DNA from 3 places in the Lysinibacillus sp. DFXJR4 genome. Region 2 is predicted to be linked to each of the others. Evidence: riboswitches for the same ligand, from Rfam matches in the RefSeq annotation. Region 2 holds a riboswitch; each other region holds the start of a gene.
The links. Region 2 has a riboswitch for cobalamin ahead of AC2CGN_RS09020 (DUF4430 domain-containing protein). Riboswitches for the same ligand answer to the same signal wherever they lie in the genome.
Positions count from the first base shown of each region.

Region 1 (2,275 bases), on a different contig from region 2:
CTTGTACCTCAGCAATTTTTGATTTTATATCCTCGTTTAATTTTGCACCTTTATCTTCAATTCCCATAACCGTTGCTATCTGTTCAATATCTTCATATACATCATCAAATGAAGCTGCAGATTGAATGGCAAATACTTTTACACCTGCATCTTCAAGACTTTTTAGAGCATTTAAGTTATCTTCATCTTTTCCTGTTGTATAAGCAATGACCACATCTGGCTTCAAAGCTAAAATACGCTCACTATTAAACGTAACAGAATTAGAAACACGTTCAATTTTTTGTGCCTCTTCCGGATACGTATCATAGTCAGTTGCCCCAACAATTTGATTGCCAACACCTAAAGCAAATAAAATTTCTGTATTGCTTGGTTGTAATGAAATAATTGTTTTAGGTACTTCATCAAACTCAACCTCTATACCACGGTCATCCTTCACTTTATAGCTTGCTTTTTCGATTTGATCTTCCTTAGTAATATCTTCTTTAGTAGTTGCTTCATCCTTCGCACCACAACCTACTAATATGAGCGACAGCATCATTACTGAAAGCCATTGAAGCTTCAACATTTTCTTCATTTTATTTATTCTCCTTTTTTCTTTTTCATAGGGTATGACTTGCTTACAAACGGAATTTCAGCAATCCCTGCTTGCTTATTCATATAAACAGCCATCACAAAAAATACATTGGCTAGTAGTCCTAAATAATCAAAAAGAATTGTCGGTACTTCCTTTTCGTCAGATACCTTATGCAAAATACGATAAGATTTTTTTGCCTCACTACGACATACATGTAATGCAGTAGCAGCCTCTGTTCCTTGAGGTAATACAAAGCTCTGAATCTCCTCTTTCACATAACTAACATAAAAATCATAGCGAGCACTTATCCATGCTAAATCCTCTTCACTGACCGCTAATTTACCTCGAACCGAGCCATTAACATGGTAGGCCATTGGTAGGATTGTATAGAGATCTTGTGCAACAACCTCAACTGCCTCTTTTTTTACTGCTGTCAAAGCCATACCTATATGTGTAGTAAGGCTATCTGTTCGTATTTCAAAATCCACTGTATATGCTTTTTCACGCATAAATGGATAACAAGAATAACGCGCATCTTTTTTCAACTCTAAATCCTCACTTTCTTTACACAATCAATTTTGCCCCAACGTAATTGCGTCTGGATTTTTCTTGATTCAAAGGCATATAAAACGCCCACTGATAGGAAAAAAAACCTCTATCCTACCCATATAAGGGGCTGAATTAAAATAAAAAACGCCGTTCCTACTCGTAAGGAACGACGAAAATAACATAATTAGAATCGTATATAGATACGAAAGAGACTACGTATTTGCCATATATCCTCCTAGCTTCCGAAGAGTATTTATACGTTCAAATAAAGGTCGGTCTCCTGGCTTGTACAGTGTACATCACTTAATGTAATGTATGTCATAAAACCTTCCCATCAAATTGACAGTGGTCTCCGATTATGATTCCTGTACTTACAGTTGCGGAAACAGCTTCGGATTTTCACCGAATTCCCGATTATACTATCTTAGTACCCTTATCCTGCAAGAGCTATTCACTTATAAAGCAGTTTATCACATATTATTATGAAAAACTATAAAGATAAAAGTTTTATAGTTGTACTAGAAATTTATAGTATTTTTTCAATAGCCTGCTCGATATCAAGCTGAGAATCAGTAGGCTCAAAGCGTTCTACTGTTTTACCATTTGCATCGATTAAGAATTTTGTAAAATTCCAGCGGATATTACGTCCTTCTAAAAAACGAGGTGCTATTTGAACTATTGATTCTGCTAGCATTTTTTCCTGCATGCTTGCTTTTCCAAATGCGCGGTAATCGACCTCATGCTTTAAATAATTAAACAGTGGATGTGTTGCATCACCATTGACCTGCACTACCTCAAAAATCGGGAATGTTACACCATAGTTAACCTGACAAAGTTGTGTAGTTTGCTCACCATCTTCAGGGTTTTGATTTCCAAATTGATCGCAAGGAAAGCCTAACACAACAAAGTTTTCCTTGCCATATTTATCGTACATTTTTTGCAAGTCTTCGAACTGATATGTAAAACGACATTGATTAGCTGTGTTGACAATTAACAGCGTCTTTCCTCGATAGGTCTCCATTGATAAAATCTCACCGTTCGGCTTCTTTACTAAATAATTATAAATACTCATGTATGAATCCCCTTACTTTTTTCCTATATTATAGTAAACTTTTTTCTATTCATAAAAGGATTTGCATTAAAAAAAGCCAT
Region 1 covers NZ_JBXUNW010000006.1:5,483-7,757, forward strand. The annotation lists gene AC2CGN_RS13930 (ABC transporter substrate-binding protein) at 1-574, opposite strand, end outside; gene AC2CGN_RS13935 (hypothetical protein) at 580-1,119, opposite strand; cobalamin riboswitch at 1,377-1,573, opposite strand; gene AC2CGN_RS13940 (glutathione peroxidase) at 1,650-2,195, opposite strand.
Region 1: it holds a riboswitch for cobalamin, as region 2 does, so the genes downstream of both, AC2CGN_RS13935 (hypothetical protein) here and AC2CGN_RS09020 (DUF4430 domain-containing protein) in region 2, are expected to answer to the same signal.

Region 2 (2,275 bases):
GAACTATTGAACAAAACAATTACTTTTTGTCATGTACTTAATTACGATTGCTGATGCATACTACTCAACATTACTGATTGAACCAAAAGCGCCCCCACAGCATCAGACGATTAAAGCATCTGCAATGACAACCATTCAAGTACGGTAGCAAACCTTATAAAAAGAAACAAACAGCAAAAAGCCTGAAGACTTCTATACTTCAGCCTATCAAGCAATTGCTGCAGAGTACTAAGAATACAAAAGAAAAAATTTATAAAGCTAAGATGGATAGATTAAGTGAAAGACACAGCTATATACGGGACTCACCGCTTATTATTTATCACAATCACCGTATACGTTGCTGAAAACAGATGAAACAAAAAGCTGCCATTAACTGTGCAGCTTTTTGTTTTGCTTAATATTTAAATGGATAAACCCTTTTTGGATATGATTTGCCCGCTCACTCTCTATTATACGATTTATATTATCTATCTATTTGTGTTATCATTTTGCTTTTTAATAGGCATAGTAATATTGATACTAGACGTTTACTTCCTCTTTTAAAGCTTACTACTTCTATAAAGCATAATTCTTTTTGTTAAACTATTTTGAAAAATAGAAATATATGCTAGAATTAACATTAAGTGAATAACAATTGCAGTATAAAGGTGCTCTTTTAAGAGCTTAATAGGGAATTCGGTTTAAAGCCGAAGCTGTTTCCGCAACTGTAAGTGTAGATGACTACAGAAAATACCACTGTCGAACAAGGAAAAATGCCTTCAGTAGATGGGAAGGTTCTGAATAGGATACACGAGCCAGGAGACCTGCCTTTATTCCATCGTATTAACTCTCTTCGGAAGCTAGGAGAACTTACGGCAAATAGACGGACAGGCAAACTACGTTTTTGCGCCTTTTTTCTGTTTTCCATTAGATGCTTCCCCATTTTGGAGAAGCATCTTTTTATTTTCGAGTTAATTGCAAAAACATTCACGAAATAATAAAAATAGGAGGTTTTACAAATGGTTCGTTTCAAAAAATGGTGGCATTTAGTGTTAGTCCTACTTTTAGCATTTTCGCTCGTAACACCATCAGCCAGTGCAGCAGTATTACAGCCTGTAAGTCAAGAAGCACAATCAGCAGATTTTGATGTTCAGTTATCAGTAAAAGGTTTATGCGGTACTGGTTCATGCCATGAAATTTTAGAAGGAACAACAGTAAATGTTCAAGAAGGGACAACTGCACTAGAGCTTGTAGAGCAAGTATTAGATGCCGAGGGTATTCCTTATGTAGTAGTTTCTACTCAATATGGTCCATATCTTCAATCAATTGATGGACTTGCGGCAGGCAGTTTAAATGGTTGGGATGGCTGGGTCTACACTGTAAATGGATATAGCCCCAATTTTGGATTAGCTGAATATCAATTACAGGCTGATGATGTCGTTCATATTTATTACACTACATGGGCTAAATTAGAAACAGCAAGTGTAATTGCAGTAAATGATAACAATCCATCCGTTACGGTAAATTTAACTGGTGATTTATTTACGACACCAAACGGCTCTAATTTAGCAAACTGGACAATTAACACAGGGACAACAGCATTAACAGCTCAGTCAGTTACTATGAATGCAAACCAACAAGTTGTTATTACATTTGCAGGTCAAGCACAAGCAGGTACTATTACCATTACAGCCTCTGCTAATGCTTTATTCGGTAGTTCAGCAAGTGAGCCACTTGAAGTAAAAGTACAATAGCTAGATAAATGGATACTGACAAGATGAATTAATTCAGCTTGTCAGTATTTAATTATTTATAAAGGAAGTGAGTGTTTATATGACTATATGGAAAAAGCAGCTACATATAGCAGTTATTTTTATTTTAATCGTATCGCTATTTTCTCCAGTCACTGCAATTAAGGCACAGCATTTTGAAGGGGATTTACTCGATCCTACTCCAAACATCAATGATATTGAACCCGATGATTCAGAAGAGCAGGATAATGCTACAAAGTCTAAGAATGAAATAGATGTAGAGGATTTAACAGAACAGGAAAAAGCACCGCATACAGATGAAGAAGCTGAATTAGATGATCTTATACCATTAGAAGATGCAGCGGAACTAGCTCCATTAGTAGAGAATGCGCCCGTTGCAATTAGCGATATTCAGCTAAACACTGAGGAACCTTTACTATTATTAGTAGGAGAAACATTTCAACTTACTGCCACTAACGCAACAACAGATGATAGTGCCACAGTTACATGGTCTTCAAGCAACTCTGGAATTGCAACAGTTGACA
Region 2 covers NZ_JBXUNW010000002.1:199,107-201,381, forward strand. The annotation lists cobalamin riboswitch at 629-825, shown strand; gene AC2CGN_RS09020 (DUF4430 domain-containing protein) at 999-1,733, shown strand; gene AC2CGN_RS09025 (S-layer homology domain-containing protein) at 1,813-2,275, shown strand, end outside.

Region 3 (2,275 bases), on a different contig from region 2:
TCTCATCTACCTGAACAATGGCTTTATTTTTTACTGCATTAATTGTGTCAAAGCCAGCACGCTGTGGTAGCTTTGTTAAAATATCAGGTACATAATGATATGTCACCACGATGACATCTGGATTTTTTGCAATAATTTGTTCGGAACTGATTTCATACCAATCTGCTGTATCTGCTGCAACATTTTCGGCATGAATCATATTTAGCATTTCATTCATAAATGTATCTTTACCAGCTGTAAATATATGTGGCTCATCAGATGCTTCTACAAAAACTTTCTTTGGCTTTACATCCTCAAGTTTTGCAAGAACCTCTTCTACTTTTGTCTTCATATCTTTAATTATTTTCTTGGCCTCAGGTAATTTCCCAGTTGCACGACCTAGCTGTTCAATTGTTGTGTAAATTTCATTAAAGTCCTTCGCATTTGTTACCACAAAAACCTTTAAACCGGCAGATTCAAGCTGTTCAATGGCCCCTGCAGAAAATGTCATACTCGAAGCATGAGCAAACACGATATCTGGTTGTAAGGCAATAATTTGCTCAATATTATATTCCATACCACCAACTTTTTGTTTTTCAGTTGCCTCTGCAGGATAATCATCATTATCGGTAACACCCACTATTTCATTGTTTAAGCCAAGAGCAAATAAAATCTCTGTATTACTTGGAATAAGAGAAACTATTTTTTCAGGAGGTGACTCCAGCGTAATCTCCTTGCCAACAGCATCTGTTATCGTCATAGGGAATGTTGCTTTGTCTACTTGTGTTGTTTCTTGCTGCTCAGAAGATGCTGGCTTTTCATTTTTTGCTCCTTCTCCACAGGCAGCAAGTAAGCCAATTGCTAAAAATGCGGAAAGTCCTAATTTCCAAAATTTCTTCATATGAATCCTCCTAGTATATAAATGCGTAAATTTTTACAAATTATTTTGCTGATAGATTAGTAATCGACGAACTTTATAAGTTTATCGCTCATTTTTTCAAATTTATCGACATCTTTCATACAAAACAAATACCCCTCATCCAAAGTGAGGGGTAATAATGCACAAAAATACGCAAAATCCACCACCCTATCCTCGTAGGTTGTAACGTGTCTCTATAAAGGCAGGTCTCCTGGCTCGTGCTCCATACGTTTTTTCAAGCCTTCCCGAAAAACTTTCAGTGGCGTACATTGAAAAAAACTAGCACATACAGTGGCGGGACCGCATCGGAATATCACCGATTTCCCTTTTCACTTTACATAAGTAAAGAACCTTTATAATATTCAGTTGATTTTATTATACATGAAAACAAAAAAAGTCGCCTACCATCTAGACGACTTCTCCTTTAATCAATTATGCCTCGGCATAATTGCGTTCGGAATCGGCTTTGTGCTTACACAAAGAACTCCTTTTCGATTCCGTGACATCCGCCGGAGGCTTTGGGCCAACACGATGTTGGTCACTCAGGCGTTTTCACAGGATGTGAAGATCTTAGCCTGAGTTCCTCTATTTCAGCGGGTGTTTGGATACCCTCTGAAAAGTAGCTTAAATTCGCATTCATCTCACCACCTATAGAGGTGGGAAACTTCTGCTGAAAGAAGTTAAAGAATATCTGCAAAATATTGAACTGTTTTCATCGGTGCCCCTAGTTCTCTTAATGCCCATGTATGCTCTAAATATATATCTGCCAGCTTTTCATATTTACCACCGAATCTGTGAGCCCATTCCACAGCTACAACGCTTTCATACATATGCGCCATTTTTTCTGCTACCGCTTTTGCCTCAAAAGTTTTCATTGCTTCATCCAAAGAGCTAAACGTATGCAATGTCGATTTCAATTGTACTAATTGTTCCACTACTAATTGGCTTAGAGTGCTGTTAGCTACCTTAGCTAAGCGTTCCTCCATAATACGTACAAACAACTTATGAGCTTGGAACTTATCTACTAAACGAATCAGCTCTAATGCCAGTATATTGGCAGTTCCTTCCCACACCGTAAGCACCTGTGCATCTCTTAGTAAGCGAGGTGTCACAAAGTCTTCAATATAGCCATTTCCACCATGTAATTCAATCGCTTCACTTGCATATTTCACCGCTTGCTCGGCTGTTTCCTTTTTCATAATGGCTATATTTAAACGATTCATCATCATATCCTCATGATTGCCCTGACCACTTGTCACTTTATCATATAGCTGAATAAGATCAAAAACTGTTGCTACTTCCACATGAAGCTTTGCCGCAAATTTTCCTAGTGTATCCTGAATCATTGGATATTGCGTTAAAGGCTTACCAAAGGCA
Region 3 covers NZ_JBXUNW010000004.1:46,665-48,939, forward strand. The annotation lists gene AC2CGN_RS11665 (ABC transporter substrate-binding protein) at 1-880, opposite strand, end outside; cobalamin riboswitch at 1,083-1,268, opposite strand; gene AC2CGN_RS11670 (acyl-CoA dehydrogenase family protein) at 1,579-2,275, opposite strand, start outside.
Region 3: it holds a riboswitch for cobalamin, as region 2 does, so the genes downstream of both, AC2CGN_RS11665 (ABC transporter substrate-binding protein) here and AC2CGN_RS09020 (DUF4430 domain-containing protein) in region 2, are expected to answer to the same signal.